Regions from separate parts of the Hafnia paralvei genome, predicted to be linked through region 2. Evidence: predicted binding sites of a transcription regulator. Region 2 holds the regulator's gene; each other region holds the start of a gene.
The links. Region 2 encodes Fur, which represses iron uptake genes when iron is present. Its sites were predicted from a motif close to ATAATAATGAGAACNACTATCAA; they were not measured.
Positions count from the first base shown of each region.

Region 1 (8,086 bases), 2.2 Mb from region 2:
AAGGCGTTCCTATCCGATGTTGATACACCTGATAGGGCATTAGCGTTTGCGGATGATTGCGCACATAAAAAAGCGTGCTGCCGTCATTGGACCACAGCATATTACCGGACGTATTTTCAATGACATCAGTTAGCCACGCTCCGTTGTGCAGATTTCGCAGCGACAGGCGATATTGGCGTCGCCCCTGAAAATCCTCGGCGACGGCCATCATATGATTATCTTGGCTAATGGCTATGCCACCCAAACGGTAATAAGCATGCCCCGCGGCACGCTGATTACCATCGAGCAACGTTTGCCAAATTAGCTTGCCGCCTAGGGGTTGGCGTTGGGTAAGTGCAAAATCTTTTCCGGCCAGATAGACATCCTGATAGCGATAGCCATTGCGTTGATAGGGAACGGAGCTATCTTCAGGCTTCATGCGAGAAACCATTTCCTGATACAGCGTTTCTCGCAGCGCTTGATAAGGCCGTAGGACGGCATCGGCATACTGATTTTCAGCCTGTAAATAGCGCAGTACTTTTGGCTCGCTACGGCTGTCATCGCGCAACCAAAAGTAGTTGTCTATGCGTCGGTCATTGTGTTCGGTAAGCACCTTCGGCACGACAGCAGCCACAGGCGGTTGAGGTTCGGCGGCGGTCTGCCAAGACAATATCGTTGCTAGCAGGGCTAGCAAAGCGTGATGCCATGATCTGAACATGGTTGATCCTTTTGGTTCTACGGGCGAAAAGGTGCCCTGCCGGAGTATTTCCAGCATCGAAAATGGAATAGGTTTTTGGCCGTGTGAGCAGCGCTAACTCATGGTTGTCTGAGCTCGTTCAAGTCGAAATTGATGGGCATGGTTACGCTATATCGCCCATCGCTTAATATCTCAGCCGGAGGCTTAGGCAGCGGTTGAGCACGCTCCAATACGGCTAGTGCTTCGCGATCTAACGAAATCGTCCCCGATGATGTATGGAGCTGATTACCTTGCACTCGCCCTGAGGCATTGACGGTAAACGTCACTATGGCTTGCCCGGTTCTGGCACGACGGCGTGCATCCGTGGGATATTTTTTATAGCGATTCAGATGGCCTTTAACCAAGCTTTCCCATGTCACTTTTTCGCTGTTATGGCGGCTAGCATCGCTATTAAAGGGGGCTGCGATGCGTGACGATAGCGTGTTGGCCTGTGGCGCAGCATTGCTTGCCACCGCAGCCTGACTCGCGTCGCTGGTTTGGTCTTTTATCTTGCGCACCGGACGTGGTTTTTTCTTTTCACCCTCGGTCGATTTTTTCTGCTTAGCCACTTCGATTTTGGCATCTTTAGCCAGAACAAGCTTCGGCTGCTCCTTATCTTCTGCCTGCTGTTTCTCTTCGGCTGCCGCAGATTGCTGTTGCTGAGCGATACCGATAGGAAGCGGAAGTGGAGAGGCTGGCGCTTCAATGGCCTCTGACCACTGCAACATCACTGCTGGAGGTGGCTGGTAAGGCTGATAGGCATCGGCATTACGCCAGACTAGTGCCAGCAAAATCAGACCGTGTAGGGTCAGTGTAAAAACAAACCAGCGGCCCCATTTAGGTTGCGTACCGTAGAGAATATCCATCATAACCCCGCGAGTGAGTTAGCCTCTGGCAGTGGTACGTACCAAACGTAGTCGGCCTGGGCGAAGGTGATATTCATCCCCGTTTCTGCCAGCATCAAAACGACGGGGCGTGACGCAGGGGCTAAATCTTGCATGTGCAAAGGAACCCCCATCTGTTTTGCCGCATGATACCCACCGGCGATCAGCAGGGCAGGAGCCGGTGCCGCCAGTAACTGTTGTGCCATAAAACGGTCGCGCTGCTGCTGAATCGCTAACATGGCGTTGAGCTGTGTCTGATCGATTTTTCCATCATGCATGTTAGTGATGGTTTCTCGTATGGCGTTTTGGACGTCAGGTGCGGTCGAGATTTTTCCAACGGGAATACGTGGGTTTTTGTATAAATCCTGCACCCGATCACGGTTGATATTGGCGACCAAAAGCGGGTAGGGCGCGCGCAAGGCTTGCATTACAACACCGTGATACATCTCCCACGGCCAGCCTTGTTCCCAATTGAGTAAGTGTTGAATACGTCCTTCGCGTACCATGGGATCGTCTTTTAGCCATTGCTTTAGCTGATCCACACGTGGCTGTTGATTAGCCGTCAGCATTTCTAGGAGCACACTACCCTGTAGGCGCTGTTGGGGCAGGTTTTTAATCAGCCACATTTCAATCAGGTGGTGTTTCTCATTATCGTGTTTTTCACCCACGATGAGCCGTGGTGCGCTCGCTAACTGTGTGAGCAGTTGTTGGCTAGTTATGCTATCTCCACTGCGTAAATCGATGATTTTGCCCGTGGTTTCAATCTCTTTCAGCGCCGATGGGCGTGAGGGAAGTGTCAATGTTGGTTGGCTGCATGCACTGAGTGCTAATGTGGCTAATATAATCAAAGACTTAAGGCTAAATTTTGTGCTCATTGTTTTGCCTAATGCGGCGAGTCATCACCGCTATTCTTGATAATTAAACGAAAATTAGGATGTTGCAGATTCCAGACTGACCAACCCTACCTTGAGATAACCCGCGTTACGCAGCGCATCCATGACAGACATCAGAGTGGCGTAGTCCACGGCCTGATCGGCCTGTAGGAAGATCGTGGTGTCTTTATCCGCCTTTGTCTGCTCATCGAGCTGCACGCTGAGGTTATCGCTGGTGGTCAGCGTGTCACCAAGATAGAGCTGCTTATCCGCTTTAATCGTTAGGTATACCGGTTTATCTGGGCGTGGCTGCGGCTGAGCCGAAGAGGCCGGTAAATTAACGCGGATGTCCACGGTGGCCAGAGGTGCCGCCACCATAAAAATAATCAGTAGAACCAGCATCACATCGATGAAAGGTGTGACGTTGATATCGTGGAGTTCTGCGTTATCGTCAGCGCCGCCGTTGGCATAATCTTTGATTTGCAGTGCCATAGGTTTTTTACCCTTGATGCTGGTTGGCAGCGTTCAAATCCAGATCGCGGCTTAGCAGCAAGAGCACTTGCGCAGCGGCGTCTCCCACCTGTGCTCGGTGTTCGCCGATCAGACGGTTGAACAGGTTATAAATGACCACGGCAGGAATAGCGGCAATTAGACCCATTGCGGTGGCGAGCAATGCCTCGGCAATACCTGGGGCAACTACGGCTAGATTGGTTGTTTGTGAATGGGCAATACCGATAAAGCTATTCATAATGCCCCAAACAGTGCCAAAGAGACCGATAAACGGAGCAACGGCACCGATGGTGGCTAAATAGCCGTTGCCTTTCGCAAGTGAACGTCCATACGCCGCCACTCGGCGATCGAGGCGGAAATTAGCGCGGTCTTTAATTCCGTTGAGATCCAGCATCTGTGCAGAGAGCTGCTTTTCATCCTGTGCATCGTTCAGTAGAGCAGCACTGATGCTGTCTTTCTCGAAGGATTGAGATAACTCACAGGCGGTAGTTAATGAAAGTGAGGGAAATAACAGGCGATATTCTTGCTGTAATTTGCGTTTGGCGCGCAGTAAGGCGATGCCTTTGGCAAATAGGATCGTCCAAGTAATGACGGATATCACCAATAAGCCAATCATGACACTTTTCACCACAATGTCAGCCTGTTGATACATGCCGAAAATAGAAAGGTCCAGCGATGAAATTTCCCCTGTTGAAACGTTGGGCGGCATGTTTTCAGCTGTATTAATAAGTGTATCTGCATATGCAAATCCGGCCGTTCCCGCACTTAATAAAATAGTTCCGGCGATTTTTTGCATTGCGCTTAGTTTGCTGTAAAAAGGATGTACCTGTGCCATAAAGTTTTCCGCAAATGCTATGCGGAGCCTCCGTTTTATTTTTTTCATTGGATTGAACTGCATTTGTTGCGGATAGAATGCTAGCAAAGAATGATATCAAATGATACTCATTATCATTCTCATTTAATTAGTAAGGTAATGATTTTATAAGTTAGGAATTTATTTAGGTTAATTCATTCGCGTGGGTGTGCGGATGATAATGGGTGGCCATTTAAGTAAGGGATGAATAATAACCATAATAATGGTGTTGGATTTATGGATAAGAATGCGTGAGAATGGAGGATTGTTGTAGCGGGGTATTACGTATATAACTATTTCTTTATCAAGAAAAAATTGGCTATAAAGCAGAAGTTACTCTTTATTGAATACAGGGCGGAAAGCATGGACAGCACGAGAACCAAGGCAAATTTGTGTGGGATTTTGGCCATTTTGCTCTGGAGTACTATCGTCGGTTTGATCCGTAACGTTAGTGAAGGTGTGGGTGCCGTAGCGGGGGCTGCCCTGATTTATACCGCAGGCTCGGTGTTCCTTTTTCTTCTTCTGGGATCACCTAAACTACGAGCGTTCAAACCCGCCTATTTGTTTGCCGGTGGCGCCCTATTTGCCAGCTATGAAATATGTCTATCACTGGCTCTTGGCTATGCCACTACGCGTGCCCAATCTATTGAAGTTTCAGTTATTAACTATTTATGGCCGAGTTTTACCGTATTGCTTTCTTTCTTATGCAATGGGGGAAAGTTAAAACTTAGCCTACTGCTCGGGGTGCTACTTTCACTCTTAGGCGTGACGGTCGTGATCAACGGCGGTTCGCTCACTTCACTTTCCGGTATGGCTGACAATATTATTGCTCATCCCGTCAGCTATATATTGGCGTTTGTTGGCGCTATTCTTTGGGCGGTATATTGTGTCGTGACGAACAAATATGCCAATGGTCAGAACGGCGCGGCGTTATTTTTTGCCCTAACGGCACTATGTTTGTGGATCAAGTGGTTATTCGGTGGTGCGCAGAGCTTTACTATTTCTTTGCACAGCGCGTTTTATATCGCGATGGCTGGGGCTGCAATGGGGTTTGGTTATGCCGCATGGAATATCGGCATGATTAAAGGGGATATTAATCTATTAGCGACGCTGTCTTATTTCACACCTATTCTTTCTGCGTTATTCGCTTCGTTGATTTTATCCTCGTTGCTGCCTGCAACGTTTTGGCTTGGTGTATGTGCAGTAACGGCTGGGGCACTTATCTGTTGGTTATCTACCAAAAAAAGAAAAGCGCAGTAGCTTGCACTCTGCGCTTTTCTTATTGGCAATAATTTACACCGCGACCGCTTCTAGCATGACCGGATGAAAGTGGCGCTTAAAGTAAATAAGCCCGTGCCCGGCTTCGCTGAGGGTAATTTGTTTAATTTGTACCAGATAGACCAGATGAGTGCCGATGGTTTGCACTTGCTCGATTTCCCCTTCCAAGCTGGCTAGCGTGCCACGCAGCATCGGTTGACCCAGAACGCCTTTAGTCCATATGTCCCAGCTAAAACGCTCTTCCATACTGGTTCCCGTCATGCCGGCAAAATGGCGCGCCATCAGCTCCTGTTCATGGTTAAGGACGTTAACGCACAGCTTACCGTTTTCTTGAAATACAGGGTTCATCGCGCTGTTGCTATTGATACAAACCATCAGCGACGGTGGCGTATCGGTTACCGAGCAGACGGCGGTTGCGGTGATACCACAGCGGCCAGCAGGGCCATCGGTGGTAACGATATTGACGGCAGCCGACAGGCTGGACATCGCATCGCGAAAACGCAGACGGTGTTCATTTTCTAAAGACATACAGGCCTCCCGCTACTGAACTATTTCAGCAGCTTGTCTAACATATTAATGTCGTTATTGTTGTGCAGGTGTGGAACTGTCCAGCCGTGCTGGTCGTATTCAGACAGGCAGCGATCGACCATGGCCATCATGCGATCCATGTTGCCGGAGGATTGCGCCTGACGTAAACATTGCAGACGGATTTCGTCTTGACTGCCGGAGTAGTTGATTTCGTATAGCTCATGGCGGCCACCAAATTCACTGCCGATGGCATCCCACATCAGTTTTAAAATTTTGATGCGTTCGACGTGATCCATACCGTTTGAGCCGCGAACATAGCGAGCAAGGTATTTGTCAATTTCGGGATTATTCAAATCACGGGCGCTAGAGGGCAGATATATCAGGCCACTGGTGACGTTGCGCTCAATAATATTTTTGATCTTGGCATAAGCCATCGGTGCCATCACGCGGTAAGTTTGCAGAGCAGCGTGATCTGGCAGATAGGCTCCGTTAACCCATGGTGTTGCTTCGGAGCACATCGAGTCACTCAGAGCCCAGAACATATTACGCCATGCGACCACTTCACCCAGATCGGCCTGCACGCCACGGAATTCAGAGGTTCCGGTACATTCCAAGCTTTTCTTCAGCAATGCGGTAATGAAATCAAGTTTAACCGCTAAACGCACGCAGGCCTGTAACGGGTACATACGGGCGAATCCGCCTTCCATTGTCCAGCGTCGGCAACGGTCGAAATCACGATAAATCAGCACGTTTTCCCATGGGATCAGCACCTTGTCCATGACTAAAATCGCATCATTTTCATCAAAACGACTGGATAGCGGGTAGTCATACGGCGAGCCGGTGGCGCCTGCGACCATTTCATATGATGCACGAGAGATAAGTTTGACTCCGTCGGCGTCCATTGGGGCGACGAACATCAGCGCGAAGTCAGGATTTTCCCCCATCACCTGTGCCGAACCGAAACCAATCATGTTGTAGTGGGTCAGCGCTGAGTTGGTTGCAACCACTTTAGCACCGCTAACGATAATGCCTGCGTCGGTCTCTTTTTCCAGCTTGATATAAACATCTTTCACTTCATCAGCAGGCTTATGGCGATCAATCGGTGGATTAACGATGGCATGGTTGAAATAAAGACCGGTTTCTTGAATGCGCTTATACCAGTTGCGGGCGTTGTCCTCGAACTGACCATAAAACGCCGGGTTTGCACCTAGGGCGCTACCGAACGCGGCCTTGTAATCAGGCGTACGGCCCATCCAGCCATAGCTCAAACGCGACCATTCGGCGATGGCATCGCGCTGTTGACGTAAGTCATCGCTGCTTTTGGCGAAACGGAAGAACTTATGGGTATAACCGCCGCTGCCGGTATCAGTACCCCAGCAGAGTTTATCCTGCATCTCAGGCTTATGCAGCGCATCGTAAAGCTGACCTACTGAGGCGGCGGCGTTGCGGAAAGCTGGATGAGTGGTGACATCTTTTACACGCTCGCCGTAGATATAGATCTCGCGACCATCTTGCAGGCTTTTCAGGTACTCTTCACCGGTTAACGGGCGCTTGTTGTCGGCACGAAAATCTTCTGGTTTCATGTTTACCTCGGAGTAAGGGCAGAGAACGATGGCTGCTCTGTATTAGGCATTCTATCGTTGTTTGTTAATTTATTGTTTTGTTTTTGTTTCTTAATTGAAGCGTTTATATCAGCTTTCGGGAAGATACTTTTGAGGTAATTGCTGGTACTTTTCGGACGAGGAGCAGGGTTTGTCTGAGGAATGTGATCCAGCACAAATTTTGAGCTGGATCAGTGGGAGACGGCAATCTGCTCAGCGCGATAGGCACTCGGTGAACTACCGACTAACCGATTAAAAAATCGGGCAAAATAGGCCGGATCTTTAAATCCGAGCTGATAGGCAATTTCGCTGACCGCGTAGTCGCTGAACAACAGCAGGCGTTTGGCCTCGCGCAGTTGTCGATCGAAAATGAGGCGCTTGGGGGGACGATTGGCAAAACGTCGACACATATCAGTGAGTCGGGATTCGGTTACGCCGAGCTTGTTGGCATATTCTGGCACTGACCAGTGCAGTCTAAAGTTATCGTCAATGAGCTGATTAAAACGCTGAAACACGCGCATTTCTCCACGCATTCCGCATGATGCCTGTTCATCCAGAGGGACGTTCCTGAGCAAAAGGGTAAAAACGGCTTGGGCTAAAAGTACCAGCGTATGTTCACGCCCACCTAAATCGTTGACCGATTCACGCGCAATCAAGGTCCAGTAGTGTTCAAGTGCCGCCAGTTCCTGCGGTTTGTCAGACAGCGATAGGCAAATACCGGGCAGATCGAAAGCATCGCGCTTACCGGGATAGAGTACTTCCAGCAGCGGCCAGATTAACTCTTGGCGTACCGTGAGTACGTGACCATCGCTGTCAGGCTCAGTGAAGAACGCATGGGGCACCGA
Region 1 covers NZ_CP083737.1:3,591,538-3,599,623, reverse strand. The annotation lists gene K9N75_RS16920 (S9 family peptidase) at 1-697, opposite strand, end outside; gene K9N75_RS16915 (TonB family protein) at 796-1,584, opposite strand; gene K9N75_RS16910 (ChaN family lipoprotein) at 1,581-2,474, opposite strand; gene exbD (TonB system transport protein ExbD) at 2,529-2,963, opposite strand; gene exbB (tonB-system energizer ExbB) at 2,971-3,816, opposite strand; gene yddG (aromatic amino acid DMT transporter YddG) at 4,198-5,094, shown strand; gene K9N75_RS16890 (4-hydroxyphenylacetate 3-monooxygenase reductase subunit) at 5,128-5,640, opposite strand; gene hpaB (4-hydroxyphenylacetate 3-monooxygenase, oxygenase component) at 5,661-7,223, opposite strand; gene hpaA (4-hydroxyphenylacetate catabolism regulatory protein HpaA) at 7,433-8,086, opposite strand, start outside.
Region 1: exbB (tonB-system energizer ExbB) is a predicted target of Fur. The motif match lies at 3,917-3,939, and genes of this name have one in related genera.

Region 2 (8,086 bases):
AATTCCCGGCGTCGGCTTGGGATTAGCCATCTGTCGTGCCATTATAGAAGTACACGGCGGGAAAATATGGGCAGAAAATATTGCGCAAGGCGGTGCATGTTTCCATTTCACATTACCGCTTGAGGCTCCCCCCGCTATCGAAGAAGAGTTTTAAAAGAGATAACGTGAATCAGACTCCGATAAATATCCTCATCGTTGAAGATGAAAAAGAGATCCGTCGTTTTGTCCGATCCGCATTGGAAAATGAGGGCTGGCGCGTTTTTGACGCGGATACCCTACAACGTGGTTTGATAGAAGCGGGCACCAGAAAGCCGGATTTGATCATTCTTGATCTGGGGCTGCCGGACGGTGACGGGCTCGACTTTATCCGCGATTTGCGCCAGTGGAGCTCAATTCCGGTCATCGTGCTTTCCGCCCGCGCCGAAGAGTCTGACAAAGTGCTGGCGTTGGATGCCGGTGCTGATGACTATCTCAGCAAACCCTTTGGCGTCGCTGAACTACTGGCTCGGGTACGAGTTTCGCTGCGCCGTCACGCGCAACAAAATCAGGAGAGCCCACTCATTCAATTCTCAGATATTGAAGTGGATTTGATTAACCGGCGCGTAACCCGTGCCGGAGAGGATTTGCATCTCACACCGATTGAATTTCGTCTGCTTACCGAGCTTATCGCAAACGCCGGAAAAGTACTGACTCAACGTCAGTTACTTAGCTCGGTGTGGGGGCCTAACTATGTGGAACATAGTCACTATCTGCGTATTTATATGGGGCATTTACGGCAAAAATTGGAAGCCGAGCCTGCCCGCCCTAAACATTTACTCACCGAAACTGGCGTCGGCTATCGGTTTATGCTGTAGCCCTACGCAGCATGTGTTCAACGGTTATTTCTGCTCGTCTTGACTCTCTCCGCGCTTGATGCCTTTTAACGTCATCATAAAAGCGCGGAATGCGTCACGCAGATCGTCAAACAATGGATGTTTGCGGTTCTCCAGAAGTGACTCAGAAAACAGTTTTAGCCCTACAGCAAAAGCCTTAGATTTATCGCCGGTAAATGGCAAATCATCGCGAGCGCCCAAGCGCTCAACGATAGATAAAATCTCATCGTGGTTTTCAACTTCAAAGCTAATCGGAGCTTTATCAATCGGCTCGCCTTTGCGATCGGCGATAGGTTCAACGGTAATACGGTAACGGTATCCAGGCATCGTGTTTTTCTCTGATGATTATTTTTTGATAATGATAACTTTTATCATATATAAATCTTCAGCGTTTTACATTTTGCGGCATAAAAAAAGCGCCGTTAAAACGGCGCTTGATTCAATATGGCTGTGGAGAGCGTTTATTTAGCGCTAGCAAGCACTGCGCTCACAATATCTACAGCTTCTTTCTCGATACGCTGACGATGCTCTGCACCCAAGAAGCTTTCACAATAAATTTTATATGCTTCCTCAGTGCCGGATGGACGTGCCGCGAACCAGCCGTTATCGGTCATGACTTTCAGCCCACCGATAGAAGCATTGTTACCCGGCGCTTTGGTCAAACGCGCCGTAATCGGGTCACCCGCTAATTTGTCAGCTTTCACCATCTCAGGGGAGAGCTTGGACAGCGCGTCTTTCTGCGCATGCGTAGCCGGAGCCTGAATACGATTATAGCTTGGCGCACCAAACCGCTCAGCCAGCTTATTGTAATGCTGCTGGGGATTTTCACCCGTCACTGCGGTAATTTCAGCGGCTAGCAGACACATGATGATGCCATCTTTATCTGTTGACCAAGGCGTTCCATTGAAACGTAGGAAAGAGGCGCCCGCACTTTCTTCACCACCAAATCCAAAGCTACCGTCAAATAGTCCATCAACAAACCATTTGAAGCCCACTGGTACTTCCACCAGCTTGCGACCTAAATCGTTAACGACACGGTCAATCATGGCGCTGGATACCAGCGTTTTACCTACGGCAACATCAGCGCCCCACTGTGGGCGATGCTGGAACAGATAATTGATAGCCACCGCTAAGTAGTGATTCGGGTTCATTAGCCCTGACGGGGTAACGATGCCGTGGCGATCGTAGTCGGGGTCGTTGGCAAACGCTAAATCAAACTGATCGCGCAGCGCCAGCAAGCCTGCCATCGCGCTTTCCGATGAACAGTCCATACGGATCACGCCATCATGGTCTAAGTGCATGAAGCGGAATGAAGGATCAACGTGATCGTTCACTAATGTCAGATCGAGTTTGTAGTGCTCACCAATACGCTGCCAATACTCGATGCCGGAACCGCCCAGTGGATCGACACCTAAATGTAGACCTGAACGTTGAATGGCTGGCATATCAACGATATCAACCAGACCTTCAATATATGGCTGCACTAAATCTTTGGCATGCACCAAACCACTGTTCCACGCCGCATCTAATGTCTGACGCTTCACGCCCTGCAAATTGAGGCTCAGCAGTTCATTCGCACGCTGCTCGATAACTTTAGTCAGGTCGGTATCGGCTGGGCCACCGTTTGGCGGATTGTATTTAATCCCACCATCTTCTGGCGGATTATGCGAAGGAGTAATGACGATGCCATCAGCCAGCGCTGCATTCTTGTTGCTATTGTGCGTCAGGATCGCATGAGAAACCGCTGGCGTTGGCGTAAATCCATTATCCTGCTGCACCACTACGTCTACGCCGTTTGCGGTCAGAACTTCCAACACACTGATAAACGCAGGTTCAGAAAGCGCATGGGTATCTTTGCCTACGAAACATGGACCTTCAACACCATTCGCCTTACGCACTTCAGCAATCGCCTGCGCAATGGCTAAAATGTGTGCTTCATTGAAACTATGGCGCTGGGCACTTCCACGGTGACCTGAAGTGCCGAATTTTACCGCATGAGACGTATTACCTGCTTCTGGCGTCAATACATAGTATTGAGAAACCAGTTGAGCCACGTTAATCAAATCGCTCTGCTGGGCTAGCTGCCCGGCACGGGGGTGATTTGCCATGGTCACTTCTCCCTACGCTTAAATTATTGAGTGCCTAAGGGGGCTATTTAGCCTGATTCCCTTAGGCAATTCTGAAATCAGATAGTCCCGCAAACTTTTTCAATCAGTTCAGCGGGGAACTGCATAGCCTGCATGATGTGTTCAATCATGCTGCGCTTGCGACCTGTGTTCGTGTTGGTGATCACCCAATAAGGCGTGCCAGCGACGTGTTTAGGCTTAGTATGAGTGCCATTTTGCAGCAGCGTTTGCTGATCGCCGGCAAAATAAACACGGGTACGACCATGCAGAGATTCGGTTGCGGCAGCAAATCCCTGATTATCAATGGAATATAGGGTTGAAAGTACCAGCATGAAGCGATTTACCGCTTTGTTTTGCTCGGCGTACTCATCGGAAAGCAGCAGCTCACGCATGGTACGGACGCGATCTACCGGACGCGCAGTAACCACGGCAGTAGCGGGCGCAGTGGTTACCTCCGGAGCCACAACCGGAGCAGTTGTCGCTTTATGTTCAGCAGAGACTTTCAGCAGGCGGCGCAATATGTCAGAAGCACTTTCACCGATACTTTGCGTATGGCTTGCAATGTAGCGGTACAGCTCCTCGTCGACTTCAATAGTTTTCATCATTATCCAATACAGGTTTACGACTTAATCAGCAGGATTATAAAGTTAAACGTCTCATGCGGATAGCGTAAACCCAATGCTGTCGTAAATTCAGTGAGTTTTTTCCCAATGAGAGAGAAATAATATCCCTAAACTAGGGCTGATAACGCGTTAAGGCTAACAATCTTGATTAGCCGTGGTAACCTATTTGTTACAATATTCTTTTCGTAGCGATCGCTAGACGCATCGATTCAATAAACATAGACGCACAAACATAGACGCAACGATATGAAACTCAATTACCGCGAACACCTACCTTCTCAGCAGGCACAATTCCCACCAACGCTTCTAATTCATGGCCTATTTGGCAGCCTTGATAATCTGGGCATTTTGGGAAGAGACTTGCGTAGCGACCGCAAAATTATTCAGGTCGATATGCGTAACCACGGTCACTCGCCGCGTTCTGAGCGTATGGACTATGCCGCGATGGCCGAAGATCTGCTAGAACTCATCGATGATTTGTCACTTCCACAGCTCGACGTGATCGGTCATTCGATGGGGGGTAAGGCGGCAATGACGCTTGCCGCGCTCGCCCCCGAACGTATTCGTCGCTTGGCGTTGTTGGACATTGCACCGGTCGATTACAAAGTTCGCCGCCATGACACCATTTTTACCGCCATCAACGCCGTCACCGACTCACAGGTAACGCGTCGCCAAGACGCCGCAGACGTCATGCGTCACTATCTTCAGGAAGAAGGCGTTATACAGTTTTTGCTGAAATCCTTTCAGGACGGTGCATGGCTATTTAACGTGCCGGCGCTTTGGGAGCAATACGAAAACATCGTTGGTTGGCAAGACGTTGCGCCTTATCAAGGCCCCGTCATGTTTATCAAAGGGGGGCTTTCCCCGTACATTCAGGACAGCCATCGCGAGGCGATTGCGCGCCAGTTCCCTCATGCCCGCGCCCATGTCATCGCAGGCGTTGGGCACTGGCTACATGCAGAAAAACCCGAACTGGTGTTACGCACGCTGCACCGCTTTCTAGATTCTGATATCTAAAATCCTAGCTCAAATCTGGGGTGAGCCTGCGCTAGCCCCACTTTCTCTGCATCTCTAATACAAGTGTAAAAGCCGAGAGAAACACCCTCATGCCAACATCCCTGAAGAAAAAACCATCTGACGTCAGTAAGGTAAGCAAGATTAAGGATTGTCGCCGCTGGGGGGGCTAGGGTATTATGGCGCGCTATTATTCTGGCAGGCTGTTTTGCTGTTTAAGGATAGTGCCGGTAAAGGGTGAATGGCCCTAGTATGTTAATCATGATCTGATTCGTTACGCAGATTCAAAATTCTCCTTGTAGTACCGCTACCTGATATGGCCAAAGAACAAACGGACCGCACGACTCTGGATCTGTTCGCAGATGAACGTCGTCCGGGTCGCCCAAAAACCAACCCGTTATCCCGGGATGAACAGCTAAGAATTAACAAACGCAACCAACTGCGCCGCGATAAAGTGAAAGGACTGCGTCGTGTCGAGCTGAAAATTAACGAAGAAGCGGTTGAAATGCTGAATCGTCTGGCTCAGGAACAAAATATTAGCCGCAGTGAATTGATTGAACAAATTTTGCTCGATCAAATTTTAAAATCTTAACGCCGCCAGCACACAATGACGACAAATCAATGCGGTTGAAAGTGCTATAGTGCGTAAAGTACGTACTGGTCTTTTTCAAGAATCTAGTTTAATTATTTGATATAAAAGGTATAAACGCGACATGGCAATCGTAGGCATTTTCTTTGGCAGCGACACGGGCAACACGGAAAACATCGCTAAGATGATCCAAAAGCAACTCGGAAAAGACGTTGCTGAAGTTCATGACATTGCCAAAAGCAGCAAAGAAGACATCGAAGCATTCGACATTCTTCTGCTTGGCATCCCAACGTGGTATTACGGTGAAGCCCAGTGTGACTGGGACGACTTCTTCCCCTCACTGGAAGAGATCGACTTCAACGGAAAACTGGTTGCTCTGTTTGGCTGCGGCGACCAAGAAGATTATGCAGAGTACTTCTGCGACGCGATGGGGACTATCCGCGATCTGATCGAACCTCGTGGGGCAACTATCGTAGGCCACTGGCCAACAGCGGGCTATCATTTCGAAGCGTCTAAAGCACTGGTTGATGATAAAACCTTCGTCGGTTTGGCTATCGATGAAGACCGTCAACCTGAACTGACCGCAGCTCGCGTTGATGCGTGGGTAAAACAGATTTCTGATGAAATGAGCCTGTCTGAGATTACTGGCTAAAATGAAATTGTGCCCGCAGACCATGAAAGTCTGCGGGTATTTCAGCGATTGGTGAAAGCAGTTTGCAACATTTGTGTAACTCATTTTTCCCGCTATGACGCCCACAGTCAGCAGAGTCACATATTTGTCAGTGTGTTACGTTTTATTTCCACCGTGTAATTACGCCCAAGTTGTTAACACGCCGCGGTTCCCATTTACCGCTATCAGCTTTATAATGAATCTCAATTATATTTTCAGTTCGGTGACAATTAAGGCAACGCTGGCAGCAAATGCAGTCTATCCTAAACGTCTCCGAGCCAAGTAACGGGACAGAATCCGAATGACAGATAACAATACTGCTTTAAAGAAGGCTGGACTTAAAGTCACGCTTCCGCGTCTTAAGATTCTGGAAGTTCTGCAAGATCCAACTTGCCACCACGTCAGCGCAGAAGACCTGTATAAGAAGCTGATCGATATGGGTGAAGAAATCGGTCTGGCAACCGTGTACCGTGTCTTAAACCAGTTTGACGACGCGGGTATTGTTACTCGCCACAATTTCGAAGGCGGCAAATCTGTATTCGAACTGACTCAGCAACACCATCATGATCACCTGATCTGCTTGGATTGTGGCAAAGTGATTGAGTTTAGCGACGATTCCATCGAGAAGCGTCAGCATGAAATTGCTAAAAAATATGGTATTCAGCTCACTAACCACAGCCTGTACCTGTATGGTCACTGCTCGGAAGGTGATTGCCGTGAAGATGAGACGCTGCACGACAGCAAAGCGTAAACCTGTATTTTCAGCAGCATAAAGCGACCTTAGGGTCGCTTTTTTATTGCCTAAAATTTGCGGTAGTGACGCTGTAGCCAAAGGTTGCAAATAAAAGTGACAGGCGAAAAAAAGCCCCTCAGGCAAGGGGCGAAACAACTCACAGCTCAACGTGTTATCAGGTTTATCCGACCCAATGATTAAAACGCAGTGATAAAACCATTTTATTCCGTGTTCCCTCCCCTATGCAGAGCAGGGAACACTTTCCTACAGATTAAGCCTGCACGGGTTCTGCACGGCTGTAACGCTTGCCATCTGGGCTAACTGAGCGAATCTGAACATCACCGGAAACCGTTGGCTGAGCTTTCGCGTCGTAACGCTGCCACTGTTTGCCACCATCTACAGAATATTCAATCCCTATCCCCGGCAGAGCGACGTTCGCTTCCAGTTTACCGCCAACAACTTTGGCACCAGGCACCGGTAGACGATAGCCAATACCGGCTTTGTCCATCTTAGCGAGCTCACGCTGCCCCATCAGGTTGGCGAAGCGCTGCCAGTCGCTGAGCAGAGACTTCTTATCAACCAGATTAGTTTCTCCGCCCTTGTATTCACGACCCGCTTTGTAATCCTGTTCCCAACCAGCGCGATGCCATGAACGCTCTGCGACAGTCATTACACGAGGATAGATTTTGTATTCCATCATTTCGTCAGTACGTGTGATTTCACTCCACAGCTGAGCCGAAAGACCATACACTCCCGGCCATGGCTTATCGCTCTTGGCAGTAAAGAATGCGCCGTCGCGGTCTACAGAGGTTTCCGCATTCTGTGGCATGTTATTTGGCGCGAAGCTGAAGATTTTGCGTTCGTCATTAAAGCGAGTTCCCCAGTAGTAGCCGTTTTCCTGCGGATTCACTTCATATGGGAAGTCCATATAGACGTAGTCTGGGTTAGAGACGGTAACTTCATAGCCCTTGTTCGCCCAATCGTTGACGGTGTCGAAGCCGCCCCAATACAGAGTATCCCAGAAGTTGACGCCCACACGCTTGGTCGCAAACGCTTTGGAGTCTTTAGCGTCTTTCAGACCATCCTGCCACGCCTGCATTTTTTCAATACCGTGCTTATTGACGATCTGGCTAACTTCGATCGCAAAGTGACTTGGCAAGTGTTCCATGTCTTCGACTTTGCCGCTCTTAATCAGCGTCTGACAAACCTGAGACTGAGCCCAAGGCTTATCTTCTTTGCTCTGATCGATAATGCCTTTACCTGGCTCAATTTTGCCATTCTTATCCTGATAGCCTGGCCCTAAGCGGATATTTTTCGCTTCATCACCGCCAAAGTGCCACGTCGTCAGCGGTTGGCCCGCTTCTTTATGCATCTGAGCAATCTCGCCGATCACTTTGTCGACAAAGCGCTTAGATGAATCCAAACAAGGGTTCAAATAGCTCTTACGATCGTAGAACTG
Region 2 covers NZ_CP083737.1:1,438,791-1,446,876, reverse strand. The annotation lists gene kdpD (two-component system sensor histidine kinase KdpD) at 1-154, shown strand, start outside; gene kdpE (two-component system response regulator KdpE) at 165-854, shown strand; gene K9N75_RS06820 (DUF3861 domain-containing protein) at 879-1,199, opposite strand; gene pgm (phosphoglucomutase (alpha-D-glucose-1,6-bisphosphate-dependent)) at 1,334-2,980, opposite strand; gene seqA (replication initiation negative regulator SeqA) at 3,058-3,600, opposite strand; gene ybfF (esterase) at 3,868-4,638, shown strand; gene ybfE (LexA regulated protein) at 4,952-5,227, shown strand; gene fldA (flavodoxin FldA) at 5,349-5,876, shown strand; gene fur (ferric iron uptake transcriptional regulator) at 6,196-6,645, shown strand; gene K9N75_RS06785 (beta-N-acetylhexosaminidase) at 6,899-8,086, opposite strand, start outside.

Region 3 (8,086 bases), 140 kb from region 2:
TCCCAACCTTCCTCTCTGATACAGAGTAACCGCCCTGAAGACACAGCAGCTACGCGTACGGTAGCGGCTGATATGCAGAGTACTCAACCTGTGGTGATTGGAGATACCGCCAAGGCGCTGATGAGTAAAAGTGAAATTCAGCATGCTTTACAGGTTAATCAGGGGTTGGATAAAGCGCTAGGTGGCCTAAGTCCTAGTTCGCAGGCGTCTGATGTAGTGCGCTCCCCGTTGGAGAATTATTTGGCTGTTGCCGCTCAGAATCCTGTGGTGAATGTGAAACCTGATGAGACAGAGAATAAAATCACCTCGGTAACAGACCCTAAGCCTCTCTTTGGACTCATTCCGCAGGAGTGGGTGTCTAAAAGTATGCGAATCCCCGTTCGCTCTTCTGGATGGGTGGTATTTGTGGGAGTGATGATTTTGTTGGGGATGGTGCTTTGGGCCTGGTAGTGATAAATAGAATTGAGTGTGTCGAAGATATCATATTGGCGGGAGAGGGCTATGTACAAAAACAAAAAAACGCCTCTCGGCGCTTATTGTTTTATCTGAATGGTGGGTCGTGCGGGATTCGAACCTGCGACCAATTGATTAAAAGTCAACTGCTCTACCAACTGAGCTAACGACCCGCAGAAGTGGTGGGTGATGACGGGATCGAACCGCCGACCCCCTCCTTGTAAGGGAGGTGCTCTCCCAGCTGAGCTAATCACCCACTTCTGAACAACTATTTTCTGCGCTACTTCAGATACTCATTGTTAATTCGGTACCAGCTGGTTAGAAGTGGTGGGTGATGACGGGATCGAACCGCCGACCCCCTCCTTGTAAGGGAGGTGCTCTCCCAGCTGAGCTAATCACCCAGTCTGAAACCTGTCGTTTACTGCTGTATTTACTTCTTCACACTGCGGGAACACTCTAAAGAGTGGTGGGTGATGACGGGATCGAACCGCCGACCCCCTCCTTGTAAGGGAGGTGCTCTCCCAGCTGAGCTAATCACCCCCGCTGTGTGGAGTCGCATTATAGGGAGCGCCCGAAAATGGTCAACGCTTTTTTCAAGAAAAAATGCTGTTCGTTGGAAAAATAGTCAAGATGTCTTATACATAGGCAGCAATGATAGCTTTTTAAGCACATTCTGCAATATGCCCCCGATCTATAGACGTTACGGCGTTGAGGAATTGGGGCGTAATGGTAGAATGCTGGCTACTTATTAGTTATAGAAAGCAGGCAACATTTTTATTCCCGTCATTCTTCCCGTTGCACGTGCGCTGGTAGTGTTTGTCTTCTTGGTCACATCGTTATCTATGTGGCTATAGGCTCACAAATCTGTCGGCAGCCTGAAACTCGAATTATTTAGGGTATATAATGTCGGTCATTGCGTAATAAAGGCCACGTTTCACATGAAAATCAAAACCCGTTTTGCACCTAGCCCAACTGGCTACCTGCACGTAGGTGGTGCGCGTACCGCACTTTATTCTTGGTTGTTCGCCCGCCATGCCGGCGGTGAATTTGTTCTTCGTATCGAAGATACCGATCTTGAGCGCTCAACTCAGGAAGCGATCGACGCCATCATGGATGGTATGAACTGGCTGAATCTCGATTGGGACGAGGGTCCGTACTACCAGACCAAACGTTTTGATCGCTATAACCATGTGATCGATCAGATGTTAGAGCAGGGCACTGCGTATAAATGTTACTGCTCTAAAGAACGTCTCGAAGAGCTGCGTGAAACACAGATGGCTAACGGTGAGAAGCCTCGTTACGATGGTCGCTGCCGCCATAGCCATGAACATCATGCTGATGACGAGCCTCACGTAGTGCGTTTCTTGAACCCGCAGGAAGGTTCGGTGATCTTTGATGATAAAATTCGTGGCCCTATCGAATTTAGTAATCAGGAGCTGGATGATCTGATTATCCGCCGTACCGATGGCTCTCCAACCTATAACTTCTGTGTGGTTATTGATGATTGGGATATGGAAATTACCCATGTTATTCGTGGTGAAGACCATATCAACAATACGCCACGCCAGATTAATATCTTGAAAGCGCTGGGAGCACCGGTTCCTGAATATGCTCACGTTTCCATGATCTTGGGTGATGACGGCAAGAAACTGTCTAAGCGTCACGGTGCGGTTGGTGTGATGCAATATCGTGATGATGGCTATCTGCCGGAAGCTCTACTGAACTATCTGGTTCGTTTAGGGTGGTCTCATGGCGATCAGGAAATTTTCAGCATTGATGAAATGAAAGAGTTCTTCACGCTTGATGACATCAGCAAGTCTGCAAGTGCGTTTAACACTGAGAAGTTACAGTGGCTGAACCATCATTACATCAACACCATGCCTCCAGAATATGTTGCTATCCATCTGGCATGGCACATCCATGAGGCGGGTTATGAAACGCGTAATGGTCCACAGCTGGTAGAAATCGTTAAGTTGCTGGCGGAGCGTTGTAAAACGCTGAAAGAGATGGCCGCTCAGGCGCGCTACTTCTATGAGGATTTCACCGAGTTTGATGCTGATGCAGCGAAAAAACATCTTCGCCCTGTGGCACGCCAGCCATTGGAGTTAGTGCGAGCTAAACTGGCTGCCATTACCGATTGGACTGCTGAAAATATTCATCACGCGATCCAAGGCACTGCGGATGAGCTTGAAGTAGGGATGGGCAAAGTCGGCATGCCACTGCGTGTTGCGGTTACAGGCGCAGGTCAGTCACCAGGTGTGGATGTTACCGTGCATGCGATTGGTCAACAGCGCTCACTTAAGCGTATTGATATGGCTTTGGCCTTTATTGCTGAGCGAGAAGCACAGCAATAAATAAAAGAGTCGCATCAGTAAAACAAAAACCGGCTAAGGCCGGTTTTTTTGCACGTGAAACTTACGATTATGGTTGTTCAGCTTACGTATGATGGAGATTAATGAACACCCTAGTTTTTCATCAGCAGGGTATGGCTAGTTTTAGCGTTGGTGTGTAGGCAACAAAGCAACGCATCGATTCCCTCACGCATGACAAAAGTCGTTAGAAGCTGGCGCTCTTCTTGGCTCATTTGGTTAAAAATAGTGAGCCACGCTTTGTCTGGAGTGGAAGAGCCTGAGCCTAAATTGACGAGATCTTTTTTAGTGAACCATTCCTTCTTCATTTTGCAATCCTTGCGTCTTAGTACGATACGATTAAGAGACAGGTTCGATATTTTCTTCATCAGGTGTAGTAACGGCTTGAGGGCGTGCACCTAAGCGCTCGAAGAGAGCATTGATACCTTGGCGCATAATAAAACGCGTTAGCAGTTCACGTTCTTCTTCAGTCAATTGGTAATATATCGCGCTCCATGCTTTTTCTGCCTTGGGCATATCTGCTAAATAAAACGATGACTCCTCATTTGCGAGCAGGGCAGAAACAACTTCATCTGGGAAACTACTGATATGGTACTCAAGAGCTTTGCCTTGAACACCACTTCGCTTTTGTTTACGCCATCCTTCGGATTTCGCACGCTGATTTATTGCCTGAGGCGTGGTCGGGAAACCGGCGATTCCAACCAATTCTTTTGCTGCATACCATTCCTTATTCATCATCCTTCCTTGCTAAAAGTCACAGCGTTTCTATTACTCGAAATAGTTACACATCTAGCTAATAGAATACAGTGAGTAGAACCATAAAACAGCGTTAGCTTTCCTAAAGATTGAATTTGCTCTGGCTACTGATTTGTCGATAAATAACGTTGAGTTGGCGTCTTTTTCAGCGTTTAAATCAGGAAGAACATTTAGCCGTTGACAGCTTTTGTGAGGTTTCATATCATGCGCCCCGTTAACGCGATTAAGCGTCAGCGTTGGGGCTATAGCTCAGCTGGGAGAGCGCTTGCATGGCATGCAAGAGGTCAGCGGTTCGATCCCGCTTAGCTCCACCAACCTTTTCTCAGATTGGTTGGAAACATTATTAAGTAATAAGAAAGAAGTACAACCACTTCTCGTAGTATCAGTCGTGGGGCTATAGCTCAGCTGGGAGAGCGCTTGCATGGCATGCAAGAGGTCAGCGGTTCGATCCCGCTTAGCTCCACCAAAATTAAGAAAGCCGACAGAAATGTCGGCTTTTTGCTTTTCTAGATCCCGCGTTCAACTCCATGCTTAATCCCACACAAAAGTTCTATTTCGTCTTTTTCAACCATGGCTCACGCTAGCGAGTGGGACGCCCCCATAAAAGGCGCTGTAATCGATACTAGGGAATTTTCTGAAAAAAGGTGTGTGGTTGGATAGGGGGCAATAAAAAAGGCGCCTAAGCGCCTTTTAACCAATCAGAATGCGCCTGTGAATTACAGGAACAGACCTGCAATCGATGCAGACAGAATACTTACCAGCGTAGAACCGTAAACCAGCTTCAGGCCGAAACGTGCAACGACGTTACCCTGATGTTCGTTCAGGCCTTTGATTGCACCTGCGACGATACCGATGGACGAGAAGTTAGCGAAAGAAACCAAGAACACGGACAGAATGCCCAGTGAGCGAGGAGACAGATCGGTAGCAATCTTCTGCAGATCAATCATGGCAACGAATTCATTGGAAACCAGCTTGGTTGCCATGATGCTACCCACGTTCAGCGCTTCGTGGCTTGGTACACCCATCACCCATGCAAATGGATAGAAGACATAACCTAGCAGTCGTTGGAAGGTCATTCCTTCGATATGGAAGAATGTGAAGATCCACTCGGTCAAGCCGTTCAGCGCTGCAATCAGGGCGATAAAGCCAATCAGCATAGCAGAAACGATAATCGCGACTTTGAAACCAGCCAGAATATATTCGCCCAGCATTTCAAAGAAGCTTTGACCTTCGTGGGTGTTTTTCAGCTGAATATCGGCTTCACCATCCACAGAATATGGGTTAATCAGGGACAGTACGATAAAGGTACTGAACATGTTTAACACCAGCGCTGCCACCACAAATTTGGCATCCAGCATGGTCATATACGCACCTACAATGGACATCGAAACGGTAGACATCGCCGTTGCTGCCATGGTGTACATACGTTTTTCTGACATTTTACCCAGAACATCTTTGTACGCGATGAAGTTTTCAGACTGACCCAGAATCAGTGAGCTCACGGCGTTGAAAGATTCCAGCTTACCCATGCCGTTGATTTTAGACAGCACGGTACCAATTGCACGGATGATAATTGGCAATATGCGGATGTGCTGAAGAATACCAATCAGGGCAGAGATAAAGACGATTGGGCACAGTACGTTTAGGAAGAAGAAGGCCAGTCCTTTGTCACTCATGTTACCGAAGACGAAGTTGGTACCTTCTGCCGCATACTTGAGCAGAGTTTCGAAGAAACCTGAGAAGCCTTTCACGAAGCCCAAACCGATGTTGGAGTTCAAGAAGAAATAGGCCAGCAGGATCTCTACGACTAACAGCTGAACAATGAAGCGCACACGAATGCTTTTGCGATCGCGGCTAACGAGCAGGGCAAGTACCGCTACCACCGCAAGGGCTAAAACAAAATGCAAAATAGGGGACATACAGTGCTCCAAATTATGAGGCAGGCTAAATTTCGCAGCACATTCTATGTAACGGCACAGGTAAAAACGAGACTTAGGTTGCAAATATTGAAATTGTTATAACGTAAATCAAGAAAAAAGTTAGAAAAGTAACAAAACAGCCCCAATAGCGATGTTAGTGAAAGTTTGATAAAATGTGATATTATTATTAAACACCATATTCTGCCGTTTGGGAATGAAGGTGGAAAGTATGTAAAGCAGAAAGCGCCTTGCCAGACTCCACAAGCCAACGACCTATCAAAGAGATAGGGAATATCGCTTAAGTTGATATTGATAATCATTCTCATTTTGAGGATAATGGAGTCAAGAACAAAGTTTAAGTCACAAATTGCTGACGTGACTATAGGTGTTAAGGTGGCTGATATGCTTGATTCACGCGTTGTGGAAACAACTCCTCCAGCGTCTCGAAAGATAAAACTTTCGCTGATGGGGCCTGCTTTTATCGCCGCCATTGGCTACATCGATCCTGGTAATTTTGCCACTAACATTCAGGCTGGCGCTTCTTACGGCTACAAACTGCTATGGGTGGTTGTCTGGGCCAACTTCATGGCCATGCTGATCCAACTTCTTTCTGCTAAGCTCGGGATTGCTACGGGCAAAAACCTTGCAGAACATATTCGCGATCGCTTTCCTCGACCTGCGGTGTGGGCCTACTGGGTTCAGGCTGAAATTATTGCGATGGCTACTGATTTAGCTGAGTTCATTGGCGCAGCGATCGGTTTCAAACTGCTGTTGGGATGTACTTTACTGGAAGGCGCGGTATTAACCGGTATTGCTACATTTTTGATTCTCACCTTACAGCGCCGTGGGCAGAAGCCTCTTGAGCTGGTAATTGGTGGTTTACTCTTATTTGTTGCAGCGGCTTATATTGTGGAACTCGTATTTTCTCAGCCAAGTATTGCGCAATTAGCTCATGGGATGCTCGTTCCTGATTTACCCACTCATGAAGCCGTATTTTTGGCCGCAGGTGTATTGGGTGCAACCATTATGCCGCATGTTATCTATTTGCATTCTTCGCTGACTCAGACTTCGTCATCGAAAGGGACTAAGGCAGAGCGCTACTCTTCCACTAAGCTTGATGTCGCAATTGCCATGACAATTGCAGGTTTTGTGAACCTTGCGATGATGGCGACAGCGGCTGCAGCATTTCACTTCTCTGGTCATAGTGGGATTGCAGAGCTTGATCAGGCCTATTTGACGCTGAAACCTTTGCTTGGTCATGCAGCCGCCACTATCTTTGGCCTGAGTCTCGTGGCCGCAGGTCTTTCCTCTACCGTGGTCGGCACATTGGCTGGTCAGGTTGTGATGCAAGGTTTTGTCCGCTTCTATATCCCTTTGTGGGTGCGCCGCGTAGTGACCATGTTACCGTCGTTTATCGTCATTATGGCGGGTCTCGATGCAACGCGGATCCTGTTGCTCAGTCAGGTATTATTGAGTTTCGGTATCGCTTTGGCTTTAGTACCTTTGCTTCGATTTACCGGTAATAAAGAACTCATGGGTGAAATGGTTAACGGTCGCTATGTACAGAATGCGGGCAGAGTGATTGTGGTTATCGTCGTCGGGTTAAACTTTTATCTGCTGGCAAGTATGCTGTTTTAGTATTGAGAAGATTTAAAGAAAATAATGGGCTCCTTTTAGGAGCCCATTATTTGTTAAGTACTTAATGGTGGCCATGGCCTTTGCCATGATCGTCATGATAATCATGGTCTCTATTTTTGTCATGGCCATTTTTATAGTGACCATAGTGATTGCCATTGTCGTGGCGGTAATGTTTGTTTTTGTAGCGATAGTATTTTCCGCCGCGCGAATAATAGTTCTTATGCCACCATCCCTGATCTCGCCAGCGTCCGCCATCCCAATAATATCCGCGAGGGCTACGATCGCCAATCCAGCGCCCCTGATGGCTACGCCACCAGCTCTGATCGCGCCAGTCGTAGCCATCCCAATAGTTCCCTCGTTGATCGCGGTCACCTAAATGCAATGTAACGCCTGGAAGTAAATCGATATCTGCCGATGTTGCCTGTGCAACACCCAGAGGCAACAGGCTACAGAAGGCCAGTGCGATGGCCGCAATGCGCTGGTACATATTTTTCTCCTTATGCGGAAGGACGCTAATCGCTATTGTCATCAATGGCTGATACATAACGCTGCCATTCCTTTTTGTTAGCTGATATTAGCATTCTGAATGTGATGATAATGTGGAGAAATAGGGTAATCTGCTGGTGAAGACTGTGTTTGAGATTATTCTGTCTGCCTAGCCAATTAAAGGAGCTGTATGCATGAGCAAAAGTGAAAAGCAGAAGATGATTGATGGAGAAAACTATTACTCGTCAGATAGTGAATTAGTCGCAGATAGAACGCGGGCTATTGATCTATGTTATCGCTTTAATCATACCCTTCCATCTCAGCGGGAAGCCCGCCAAGCGTTGATTCACGAATTGCTACCCCATGCAGATAAGCAGGCGGAAATCACGGGGCCTTTCTTTTGCGACTATGGCTACAACATCAACATCGGTCAGCGTTTTTACGCCAATATGGATCTGACGATTC
Region 3 covers NZ_CP083737.1:1,582,866-1,590,951, forward strand. The annotation lists gene K9N75_RS07450 (hypothetical protein) at 1-450, shown strand, start outside; tRNA gene K9N75_RS07455 (tRNA-Lys) at 551-626, opposite strand; tRNA gene K9N75_RS07460 (tRNA-Val) at 634-709, opposite strand; tRNA gene K9N75_RS07465 (tRNA-Val) at 779-854, opposite strand; tRNA gene K9N75_RS07470 (tRNA-Val) at 918-993, opposite strand; gene gltX (glutamate--tRNA ligase) at 1,392-2,807, shown strand; gene K9N75_RS07480 (hypothetical protein) at 2,918-3,130, opposite strand; gene K9N75_RS07485 (DNA-binding protein) at 3,162-3,560, opposite strand; tRNA gene K9N75_RS07490 (tRNA-Ala) at 3,817-3,892, shown strand; tRNA gene K9N75_RS07495 (tRNA-Ala) at 3,969-4,044, shown strand; gene K9N75_RS07500 (NupC/NupG family nucleoside CNT transporter) at 4,295-5,497, opposite strand; gene K9N75_RS07505 (Nramp family divalent metal transporter) at 5,900-7,135, shown strand; gene K9N75_RS07510 (DUF2502 domain-containing protein) at 7,197-7,622, opposite strand; gene K9N75_RS07515 (sugar O-acetyltransferase) at 7,816-8,086, shown strand, end outside.
Region 3: K9N75_RS07505 (Nramp family divalent metal transporter) is a predicted target of Fur. The motif match lies at 5,807-5,829, and genes of this name have one in related genera.